Regions from separate parts of the Actinoplanes sp. 13 genome, predicted to be linked through region 1. Evidence: riboswitches for the same ligand, from Rfam matches in the RefSeq annotation. Region 1 holds a riboswitch; the other holds the start of a gene.

Region 1 (3,287 bases):
AGGTCCAGTTCGCGGCGGACCTGCTGGAGCAGGGCGTCTCCGGGATGTCGCTGACTGACATGCGGGAGTACCTGCAGCACGTCGCGGACCGGCGGTTGCAGGCGCTGGGGATCGAGCCGGTCTACGGCAGCAAGAACCCGTTCGCGTTCATGGAGCTGCAGGACGTGCAGGAGTTGTCGAACTTCTTCGAGCGGCGGGTCTCGGCCTATCAGGTCGGCGTGACCGGCTCCGTCAGCTTCGACGACGACTTCTGACGCACCGTTGTGGTGACTTGGGGTCCCGTGCGCACCCCAAGTCACCACACTCGCGGGCCGGAGCGCGATCAGTGTGTGAAGTTCGGGTCCGATACGGACCCGAACTTCACACACTGGTTTGCGGGACGGGCGCGGGCTCGGCGTGGGTGGTGCGCGGGGTGAGCAAGGCGGCGTACGCCAGGCCCAGCACGGTCCACAGCACCGCCTGCACGCCGAGCGACGTGATCCGGAAGTCCCACAGCAGCGCCGGCGGGAACGTCGCCGGCACCTCGTTGATGCGGGGCAGCAGCAGGTAGGCGACCGCGACCACGACCAGGAAGCCGGCCACGGCCGCGGCGGCCCGCCGCGACTCGGTCCGCTGGGTGCGCGCGGCGATCACCGCGGCCCAGACCGCGACCAGCCCGAGCACCAGCACCGCCAGATAGCTCCAGGTGCGCTGGTTGATGGTGGCCGGGTCGCCGACCGCGGGCGGGTTCGGCGGATATTTTGCGAACGGCACGAGCACCGCGCCGAGCAGCGCCGAGCCGGCCAGCTGGAGCGCGGCCCGGCTGTCGCTGCGGGTCCGCAGCCGGCCCCGCAGCAGCGCGAACGCGACGGCGAGGATACCGCCGACGGCCACCCCGTAGAGCGTGGTGGCCAGCACCAGACCGGCTTTCTGCCCGCCCCGGCTGACCAAGGGCTCCCCGTCGTGGTGGCCGGCGTCGCCGGACGCGTGCGCGGCGGCCTCCTCGATCGCGATGGCCGCCTCCACGTGCGGCTCCCCGAACACGAACGCGAAACCGCCGGCCAGCAGCCCGGCGATCAGCCCGGCGAGCAGGCCGCGAAGCAGGAGGGAGCCGAATCGGTGGGTCAGTGGCACGGAACGCCCAGCAGGTGCCGGCCGTCGTGCATCAGTTCGTGCAGGAACATGCCGCTCTGCGAGACGGCGCCGTTGTCGAAGGCGACCAGGTAGGCCAGCAGCAGCATCGTGGCGACGACCCCGGCTGCGGTGCCGGCGAGGCGGCGGGAGATCGCCGGGGCGGCGGTGGGCCGGGCGGATCGAACGTCGGACATGAAGACCAGACCTCCTACGGGATGACGCGTCCCGTTCGTGGGGCTGCGGCAGGCGAGCTTCCTGACTCCCGGCCCAGGACTGGACCGGTCACAGTGGCGCGACCGCACCGGACTCTCACCGGTTTCCCTCGCGTTGCCGCAGATGACTGACCTCAACCTAGTTGCCACCGCCGCATCGGCACAACGGTCAGCCCCGGTCCGCCATGGTCGTCTTCGTCTCTTCCGGACAACCGGCCGGCGGCTGATGCGAAGGTCATAAAAATGCGCCGCCGAGGATGGCCCTCGGCGGCGCGGACGTGCGGGGGGTGCGGTGATCAGGCGGCGCCGTCGATGTGGCGGCGGAGCTTGACCAGGGCCTTGGAGAGCAGCCGGGACACGTGCATCTGCGAGATCCCGATCTGCTGCGCGATCTCCGACTGGGTCAGGTTGCCGTAGAAGCGCAGGCTCACGATCTTCTGCTCGCGCTCGTCCAGGGTGGCCAGGGCCGGCCCGAGCGAGACGCGCAGTTCGGCCAGCTCGAAGCCGTTGTCCTGCTCGCCGAGGGTGTCGCCGAGCGTGGTGCTGCCCTCGGCGTTGGCCGGGGTGGAGAGGCTGGTGGAGTTGTAGGCGCGGGCGCCCTCCAGGCCCTCCAGCACCTCTTCCTCGGAGATGCCGAGGTGGGCGGCGATGTCCGCGACGGTGGCGGAGCGGCCCAGGGTGTGCGCGAGGTCGTTGTTCGCCGCGGTGATCGCCAGGCGCAGCTCCTGCAGCCGGCGGGGCACGCGGATGGACCAGGTGCGGTCGCGGAAGTGCCGCTTGAGCTCGCCGACGATGGTCGGGATCGCGAAGCCGGCGAAGTCGACGCCGCGGTCGGCCTCGAAGCGGTCCACCGCCTTGATCAGGCCCATCACGGCGACCTGCTGGAGGTCGTCGACCGGCTCGCCGCGGCCGGCGTAGCGGTTGGCCAGGTGGCGGGCCAGCGGCAGCCACGCCTCGATCGCCTCGTCGCGGACCCGGGGCCGGGACGGGTGGTCGGCGGGCAGTGCCGCCATCGCAGCGATCAATTCGCTTGCCGCATCGGTGGTCCTGGTGGAGTCGGACGTGCGGCTTGCGGAAACAGCGACGGCGGTCATGGGGCTCCTAGCTTCTGCCTTGCGATGCACTTGCCTTGCGATGCGTGGCACCCCTAGTGCCCAACTCCCCGCGCGTCCTAAACAAAAAAGATCCGGAACGGCCCCGAGGGGTCAGCGGCGCGGTTCCCAGCGGAACATCCGGGCGGCCAGCGCCACCGCCACCACGACCCAGCTGAACGTCGGGGCCAGCAGCAACAGCGAGTCGCCGATCGCGGCACCGCCGTTCCAGGCGTTCATCACCAGCTCGGTGGCCGAGCCGCCGGGCAGCAGCCGCTTCAGCAGGGTGAGCTCCGCGGTGCCGCTGATGCCCACCCAGCTGACCACCGCGATGACGCCGAGGCTGACCGGCAGCGTGGTCACCTGGGCGTGCTCCGGCGAGTTGGTGAGACCGGCGGTGGCCAGCGCCAGGCCTACCATCATGGCGATCATGGCGAGGACCGCGGCGCCCATCAGCGGCACGTTGTCCGGCCGGTCGGCGACCGTGGCCAGCACGGTGAGGATGGTCACCACCTGCACCAGCGCCAGGACGGTGACCGGCAGGAGCAGCCCGACGAGGATCTGCCGGTCGCCGGCGGCGGTGGACCGCAGCCGCTTGAGGAAGAGGTTCTGCCGACGGGTGGCCAGCGTGGTCACCGCGGTGGTGTAGAGCCCGAACGCCCCGATCGTGAACATCACGATCGCCGCGATGTAGCCGAGGCTGGCGGCCGACGCGAAGATCTCATGCCGGTAGACGAAGAACGCGCTGACCGCGATCGGCATGATCAGGCTGGTGACCAGCACCAGGCGGTTCCGGAAGATCTGGCGCAGCTCGCTGAGCGCGATGGTGAGCATGGTGGTTCCCTTTCAGGCGGTGATGGCGCGGAAGACG
Region 2 (3,287 bases), on a different contig from region 1:
GCGCGGACGTCGGCCAGCGACTTCGCGCAGCCGGGACGGCCCGCGCACGAGGTCACCCCGACCCACCGGGAGTCTGCCGCGACCGGCAGCCCGGACGCGATCAGGCGATCGGCCCAGCCGGGTGCCGCGCCTGCTGCCAGATCGGCCACGATCACCCCACGCCAGGGCGTGACGACCAGCCGTTCGGCCTTCTCCAGAACCTTCAGGGGTACGGGCGACAGCCGTCCCAACGGCACCAGAGCGCCGACCGCGGACCGTCCGTCCGGCTGCTCCAGCAGGCCGAGCAGGTCACCCGGCGCCGGCCCGGCGGCCGGTGCCGCCGCCCGCACAGCGCCGGCAGTCAGCCCGAGCGCGGCGGCCACCCGCTGCGAGACCCGGGCCGGGCCGTCGCCGAGCTCCCGCAGCCGCCACGCCGCCGGGCCGGCACCGCGCTGCGCCTCCCGCTCGGCCAGGAACGCGTGCGCGGCGGTCACCAGCGTCGGTGCGACCCGCTCGGCAGTGACCCGCAGACCGGTGTCGTGACCGGCGAACCGGATCGCGAAGCAGTCGCCCGACCAGACGGCGGCGACGTCGGCGGCGAGCGGCACGTGACCGATCGCGAACAGGAACTTCCCGGGCAGGCGGGCCAGCTCGGGATCGGCGAGGATCGCTGCGTCGAGCGCCCGGACCAGGTGCCGTTCTCGCGCGCCGGCCAACGGGGGCGCCGCTATGTTGCGTACCGCGTCGTGGGCCGGCGAAGGCAGCAGCCCCGCCTCCCGCAAGCCCGCCGCCAAGACCTCTGTGTCCCCCGCTCGAAGTGCTCTGAGCTGGAGGTTCGCCCGTGAGGTCACCTCCAGGCAGCCGTCGCCGAACTCCTCGGCCAGCGCCCGCAGAGTGCCCAGCTGAGCGCCGGTCACCTCGCCCCCGGGCAGCCGGACGCGCGCCAGCAGCCCGTCGGCGGCGGCGTGCAGCCGCAGCGCGCCCGGGCAGGCGTCGACGTCGGAGGAGCGGGGGGAGGTCACCGTGCGGATACTACGACCGGTCACCGTGCCGGGTGCATCCTCGGGTCGGCAGCATCACAGCCGGAGCTGTCACCGGCATCGAGTAGCGTGTCTGAGAACGGCGGCGACGCCGCGGAGGAAGCCGGTGCGATTCCGGCGCGGTCCCGCCACTGTCACCGGGCGTCTCGCCCGGGAGCCAGGAACTCCGGTCGCCGTGATCTCTACTACCCGGGGCGCGGACCCCGAGGGGAGCGCACGCGTGTTTCTGCTGCTGTCGACGTCCGACACCGACCTGCTCAGCGCCCGGGCCAGCGGCTCGGCCTGGCGGCTGGCGAACCCGGCCCGGACCTCGGTGGACGACCTGCCCGCCCTGCTCGACGGGGTCTCGCTGGTCGTGGTGCGGATCCTGGGCGGGCGCCGGGCCTGGGAAGAGGGCCTGGACACGCTGCTCGGCGGCGAGACCCCGGTGGTCGTGCTCGGCGGTGAGCAGGCGCCGGACGCCGATCTGATGAAGCTCTCCACGGTGCCGGCCGGTGTAGCGGCGGACGCCCACGTGTACCTGGCGCAGGGCGGCTCCGCCAACCTGGCCGCGTTGCACGACTTCCTCTCCGACACGGTGCTGCTGACCGGCAACGGGTTCGCGCCCGCCGAAGCCGCGCCGCAGTGGGGCGTCCTGCCGCGGAAGTCGGGGGAGGGCTCACCGACGGTCGCGGTCCTCTATTACCGCGCTCACCACATGGCCGGGAACACCGCGTTCGTCGAGGCCCTCTGCCAGGCGATCGAGGCGAAGGGCGGCCGGGCGCTGCCGATCTACACGGCCTCGCTGCGGACCGCGCCGGACGACCTGCTCGCCGAGCTGCGCAAGGCGGACGCTCTGGTGGTGACGGTGCTGGCGGCCGGCGGGACGAAACCGGCGACCGCCTCGGCCGGTGGCGACGACGAGGCGTGGGACGTCGGGGTGCTCGCCGACCTGGACGTGCCGATCCTGCAGGGGCTGTGCCTGACCAGCTCGCGGGCGACGTGGGAGGCCAGCGACGACGGGCTGTCGCCGCTGGACGCGGCCACCCAGGTGGCGATCCCCGAGTTCGACGGGCGGATCATCACGGTGCCGTTCTCGTTCAAGGAGATCGACCCGGACGGTCTGTCGGTCTACGTGGCCGACCCGGAACGGGCCGCCCGGGTGGCCGGCATCGCGCTGGCGCACGCCCGGCTGCGGCACGTGCCGCCCGCCGACCGCCGAATCGCGCTGATGCTGTCGGCCTACCCGACGAAGCACTCGCGGATCGGCAACGCGGTCGGTCTCGACACCCCTGCCTCGACGGTCGCGTTGCTGGCCGCCCTCGCCGGCCGGGGTTACCGGATCGGGAACTTCGGCTCCTACGACGGCGACGGGCTGATGCACACGCTCATCGCGGCCGGCGGGCAGGACCCGGACTGGCTCACCGAGGAGCAGCTGGCGACGAACCCGGTGCGGATCTCCGGCGACCGTTACCGGCAGTGGTTCTCAGGCCTGCCGGCCGACTTCCGGCAGAGCGTGGAGCAGCACTGGGGCCCGGCGCCGGGTGAGCTCTACGTGGACGGCGGCGACATCGTACTGGCGGCGCTGCGCGACGAGAACATCGTGGTGATGGTGCAGCCGCCGCGCGGCTTCGGGGCCAACCCGGTGGCCATCTACCACGACCCCGACCTGCCGCCGAGCCACCACTACCTGGCCGCTTACCGGTGGCTGGCCGACGACTTCGGCGCGCACGCGGTGGTGCACGTCGGCAAGCACGGCAACCTGGAGTGGCTGCCGGGCAAGAACGTCGGGATGTCGGCCTCGGACGGCACCGACGCGGCGCTGGGCGACCTGCCGTTGATCTACCCGTTCCTGGTGAACGACCCGGGGGAGGGGACCCAGGCGAAGCGGCGGGCGCACGCGACGCTCGTCGACCACCTGATCCCGCCGATGGCCCGGGCCGAGTCGTACGGCGACATCGCCCGGCTGGAGCAGCTGCTCGACGAGCACGCCAACATCGCGGCGCTGGACCCGGCGAAGCTGCCGGCGATCCGGGCGCAGATCTGGACGCTGATCCAGGCGGCCAAGATGGACCACGACCTGGGGCAGGCGCACCGCCCGGACGACGAAGAGTTCGACGACTTCATCATGCACATCGACGGATGGCTGTGTGAGGTCAAGGACGTGCAGATCCGGGACGGCCTGCACGTCCTTGGGGCGGCGCCGGCCGGCGAGGCGCGGATCAACCTGGTTCTGGCCATGCTGCGCGCCCGGCAGATGTGGGCCGGGCAGGTGGCCGCTCTCCCCGG

Evidence for each region. A riboswitch is a leader RNA that binds a small molecule or an ion and turns the genes downstream of it on or off. The one in region 1 is predicted to bind cobalamin.
Region 2: linked by a shared signal. The riboswitch ahead of cobN (cobaltochelatase subunit CobN) and the one ahead of AC0NH5_RS39130 (CbtB domain-containing protein) in region 1 are both predicted to bind cobalamin.

The regions. Positions count from the first base shown of each region.
Region 1 covers NZ_JBVYOQ010000038.1:31,747-35,033, forward strand. Annotated here, with positions in the region: gene AC0NH5_RS39120 (ribonucleotide-diphosphate reductase subunit beta) at 1-254, shown strand, start outside; gene AC0NH5_RS39125 (CbtA family protein) at 361-1,113, opposite strand; gene AC0NH5_RS39130 (CbtB domain-containing protein) at 1,104-1,307, opposite strand; cobalamin riboswitch at 1,342-1,473, opposite strand; gene AC0NH5_RS39135 (SigB/SigF/SigG family RNA polymerase sigma factor) at 1,622-2,419, opposite strand; gene AC0NH5_RS39140 (hypothetical protein) at 2,531-3,250, opposite strand; gene AC0NH5_RS39145 (ABC transporter ATP-binding protein) at 3,263-3,287, opposite strand, start outside.
Region 2 covers NZ_JBVYOQ010000001.1:119,728-123,014, reverse strand. Annotated here, with positions in the region: gene AC0NH5_RS00500 (precorrin-3B synthase) at 1-1,001, opposite strand, end outside; cobalamin riboswitch at 1,082-1,205, shown strand; gene cobN (cobaltochelatase subunit CobN) at 1,240-3,287, shown strand, end outside.